One region of the Pantoea sp. X-Soil-OKNW-556 genome, then DNA from elsewhere that is predicted to be linked to it. Evidence: predicted binding sites of a transcription regulator. Region 1 holds the regulator's gene; the other holds the start of a gene.
What was found. Region 1 encodes PhoB, which activates phosphate uptake and scavenging genes when phosphate is short. Its sites were predicted from a motif close to CTGTCATAAAACTGNCNNAT; they were not measured.
Positions count from the first base shown of each region.

Region 2: pitA (inorganic phosphate transporter PitA) is a predicted target of PhoB. The motif match lies at 871-890, and genes of this name have one in related genera.

Region 1 covers NZ_AP035990.1:1,058,036-1,060,238, reverse strand. Annotated here, with positions in the region: gene phoR (phosphate regulon sensor histidine kinase PhoR) at 1-814, opposite strand, end outside; gene phoB (phosphate response regulator transcription factor PhoB) at 829-1,518, opposite strand; gene sbcD (exonuclease subunit SbcD) at 1,715-2,203, shown strand, end outside.
Region 2 covers NZ_AP035990.1:4,195,721-4,197,923, forward strand. Annotated here, with positions in the region: gene AC6I8T_RS19585 (BaiN/RdsA family NAD(P)/FAD-dependent oxidoreductase) at 1-810, opposite strand, end outside; gene pitA (inorganic phosphate transporter PitA) at 1,052-2,203, shown strand, end outside.

The DNA.
Region 1 (2,203 bases):
GGGCGGGAGCAGCTTCAATGCGCGACAGCGTCAGCAGTTGCTTCACCAGGCTATCCATACGTCGTGTTTGCTCCGTCATGGTTTGCAACGCTTTGCTGCGTGAACGTTCGTTCATCACCGAATCGTTCATCATCTCCAGATAGCCTTGCAACACCGTCAGCGGGGTACGCAACTCATGGCTGACGTTGGCGAAGAAGTTACGTCGCGCGCCCTCCAGTTGATGCATTTGCGTCACATCACGCGCCACCATCAGCCACTGCCCTTCGCTATAGGGCATCACGCGAAACTCCATATGACGTTGATTATTCAGCACCAACGTCAGCGGCTTATTAAAGTCACGCTGGCGGATATAGCGGGAGAATTCAGGATAGCGCAGCAAGTTGAGGATGTTCTGACCATTGTCTTCCGGCCAACGCAGGCCGAGATGCTGTTGCGCCAGGCCGTTACACCAGAAAATGATACCCTCTTCGGTGGTCAGCACCACCGCATCCGGCAGCGATTCCGCACCGCTGCGAAAGCGTTTGATCAGGTTGCCCAGCTCGCGACGACGACGACGGTTACGCAACTGCATTTGATACAGCCCGTAAAACAGCGGTTCCCAGCTGGCGCGTCCACCGGGCGGCGTCATGGATCGATCAACCCATAACCAATGGGAGAGTCGCATCAGGTTCCAGAAATGCCACAACAGCAAACCCAAGACCGCGATCAGCAGCAGCCAGGGGAGATAGCCAAATACCAGACCTAAAATCAGTGCCGGCAGACAGACCAGCACCAGTTCGGTCAATAATCTCTTCCAGGAGAGTCGTTCCAGCACGGTAAAGACTCCGTTTAGTAGCGAGCAGAGAAACGATACCCTGTTCCGCGTACGGTTTGTACCATGCGATCGTGGCCGGAGACCTCCAGCGCTTTACGTAAACGACGGATATGCACATCGACAGTACGATCTTCGACATACACATTGGTGCCCCAGACATGGTTCAGCAGTTGTTCGCGGCTGTAAACGCGTTCCGGGTGCGTCATAAAGAAGTGCAGCAATTTGTACTCAGTCGGTCCCATCTCCAGCGGCGTGGCTTCGGACATCACGCGATGTGATGACGGGTCGAGGCTCAGTCCCTGCATCTCAATCACCTCTTCCACCGCCATCGGCGAAATACGCCGCATCACCGCTTTGATACGCGCCATCAACTCTTTCGGGGAGAACGGTTTGGTGATGTAATCGTCAGCGCCCACTTCCAGACCGCGTACACGATCTTCTTCTTCGCCACGCGCCGTCAGCATCATCACCGGAATATCGCGCGTCATGGCTTCACGTTTCAGGTGCTTGATAAACTGGATACCGCTACCGCCGGGTAACATCCAGTCCAGCAAAATCAAATCCGGCCAGGGTTCGATGAGCTTCCCTACTGCGCTGTCATAATCTTCCGCCTCAATCGGCTGGTAATCGTTCTGTTCCAGCACGAAACATAACATTTCACGGATGGGAGCTTCGTCTTCCACAACCAAAATGCGCTTAGCCATTATTACTCCTGCTGATATGACGGCTGTCACTGGGATTTGCGGCGTCATTATGCGTCAGTTTTATGACACTTTTATGAAAAACCCAACCCTGGAAATTTAGTGGAAAAACAGAAATGTGACAGCCGTGAGGCGTTTTTTTTGCTTTCGTGGTGAAGTCGTTATAATTCCCCATCGCTTTTTCTGGCAGGGAGCATCCATGCGCATCATCCATACGGCAGACTGGCATCTGGGCCAGTTCTTTTACAGCAAAAGTCGCGCTGCTGAACATCAGGCATTTCTCGACTGGCTGCGCCAGCAGATTGACCAGCATCAGGTGGATGCGCTGATTATCGCCGGTGACCTGTTTGATACCGGCTCACCGCCAAGCTATGCGCGTGAAATGTTTAACCGCTTCGTGGTGGCGTTGCAGGCCAGCCGCTGCCAGTTGATCGTTCTGGCAGGGAACCACGATTCGGTGGCAACGCTCAATGAATCACGCGAACTGCTTGCCTGCCTCAACACGCAGGTGATCACCAGCGCTACGCCGCAGGGCGAGCAGCAGATGCTGACCCTGAAGCAGCGCGACGGTACGCCAGGCGCGCTGCTGTGCGCCATCCCTTATCTGCGCCCGCGCGATATTTTGCGCAGCCAGGCCGGACAGTCCGGGCGGGAAAAACAGCTGTCGCTGCTGGAAGCCATCGAACAA
Region 2 (2,203 bases), 3.1 Mb from region 1:
CTGGATATTAATAAACCCATCCAGCGGCGTTGCCGGGGATAAATCCACCGTCACGAACTCGCCGGGCTGCCAGTAACTGGAGATTTGCAACACCGCCGGGCCAGATAAACCGCGATGGGTAAACAACAACGCCTCTTTAAATAAGGTGCCGTCCTGCGCAGTGATGGTGGTGGGTAACGCCACGCCGGATAAGGTGTTCAATTGTTCCAGCAGCGGTTTATGCAGAGTAAAAGGCACCAGCGCAGCGCGCGTCGGGAACACTTTCAAACCAAACTGCTCCGCCACTTTATAACCGAACGGTGAAGCTCCCAGCCCCGGCATCGATAAGCCACCGCTGGCGATCACCAACTTCTCCGCCTGCACCGTCATGCCGTTCAGTTGCAGGGTGTAGCCTGCGTCGTCACGCTGCACGCTCAGCACTTCGCTGCGCAACCGGAGCGTCACCTGTCCGGCTTCACACTCGGCCAGCAGCATATCCACGATTTGCTGCGCCGAATCATCGCAGAACAACTGGCCCAGCGTTTTCTCGTGATATGCGATGCCGTGACGATTGACCAGATCGATAAAGTCCCACTGGGTATAGCGCGCCAGCGCAGATTTACAGAAATGCGGGTTGTGCGACAGGTAAGCTGCGGGTTCGGTATACATATTGGTGAAATTGCAGCGTCCGCCGCCCGACATCAGAATTTTGCGGCCCGCTTTTTTGCCGTTATCAAGCAGCAGCACACGCAGGCCACGCTGTCCGGCCTGTGCAGCACAGAACATGCCCGCAGCACCCGCGCCAACAATGATAACGTCAAACTTTTCCACTGCTTTTTCTCACTTCACCCGAAAGGCGCTGATTGTAGTGATCTGTCCTCTTTGACGCCAGTGTCAAAAAAATGCCGTAAATATGTCATATTGTAAATGACTCATATTTCGGCATTTTTCCCTTGTTTAGGCGTGTGACTGGCAACATTAAGACAAAAAAAGACTATATTTCCCTTTCCCATACAGCACGTTGTCGCGGATAATGCGCCGCGTTCATGTCCTCCAAAATGGCGTAACGTTTATGCTACATCTGTTTGCTGGTCTTGACCTGAGTACCGGCCTGTTATTGGTTCTTGCCCTGCTGTTTGTATTGTTTTACGAAGCAATCAACGGTTTCCACGACACAGCCAACGCGGTCGCGACAGTTATCTACACCCGTGCGATGCGGGCGCAGCTGGCGGTTGTGATGGCAGGTGTTTTCAACTTTTTCGGTGTTTTGCTGGGCGGTTTGAGCGTGGCCTATGCCATTGTTCATATGCTCCCCACCGATCTGCTATTAAATGTTGGTTCAGCTCACGGCCTGGCTATGGTGTTCTCCATGCTGCTGGCTGCGATTATCTGGAACCTCGGCACCTGGTATCTTGGCCTGCCGGCGTCCAGCTCCCATACCCTGATTGGTGCCATTATTGGTATCGGTCTGACCAATGCTCTGATGACCGGAACGTCGGTGGTTGATGCGCTCAACCTGCCAAAAGTTCTGAATATCTTCCTTTCCCTGATCCTGTCGCCGATTGTCGGTCTGGTGATTGCCGGTAGCCTGATTTTCCTGCTGCGCCGCTACTGGAGCAGCACCAAGAAACGCTCGCGTATTCATATGACGCCAGCCGATCGCGAGAAAATCGACGGCAAGAAAAAGCCGCCATTCTGGACGCGTATCGCCCTGATTGTTTCCGCCATTGGCGTAAGCTATTCACACGGTGCGAACGATGGTCAGAAAGGCATTGGCCTGATCATGCTGGTGCTGATTGGTGTCGCACCTGCGGGTTTCGTGGTCAACATGAATGCCTCCGGTTATGACATCACCCGTACCCGTGATGCCGTCAACCATCTGGAGCAGTACTACCAGCAGCACAGCGAAACCCTGACGCACATCGTGCAGATGGTGCCGCCTGCGGTGCCTGCGCCAGAAGAGTCCATCAATGGCCCGCATGAATTCCACTGCGATAGCGCCCGTGCGCTGCCAGCGATTCAGCGAGCTCAGGGCTTACTGAACAATCTGCAAAGCTACAGTGACCTGACACCTGACCAGCGCAGCCAGATGCGTCGTCTGCTGCTGTGCATCTCCGATACCGCCGATAAAGCGGCGAAGCTGCCGGAAACCAGCGCTGACGACCAGCGTTTCCTGAACAAGCTGAAAAGCGATCTGTTGGGAACCGTTGAGTATGCGCCGGTG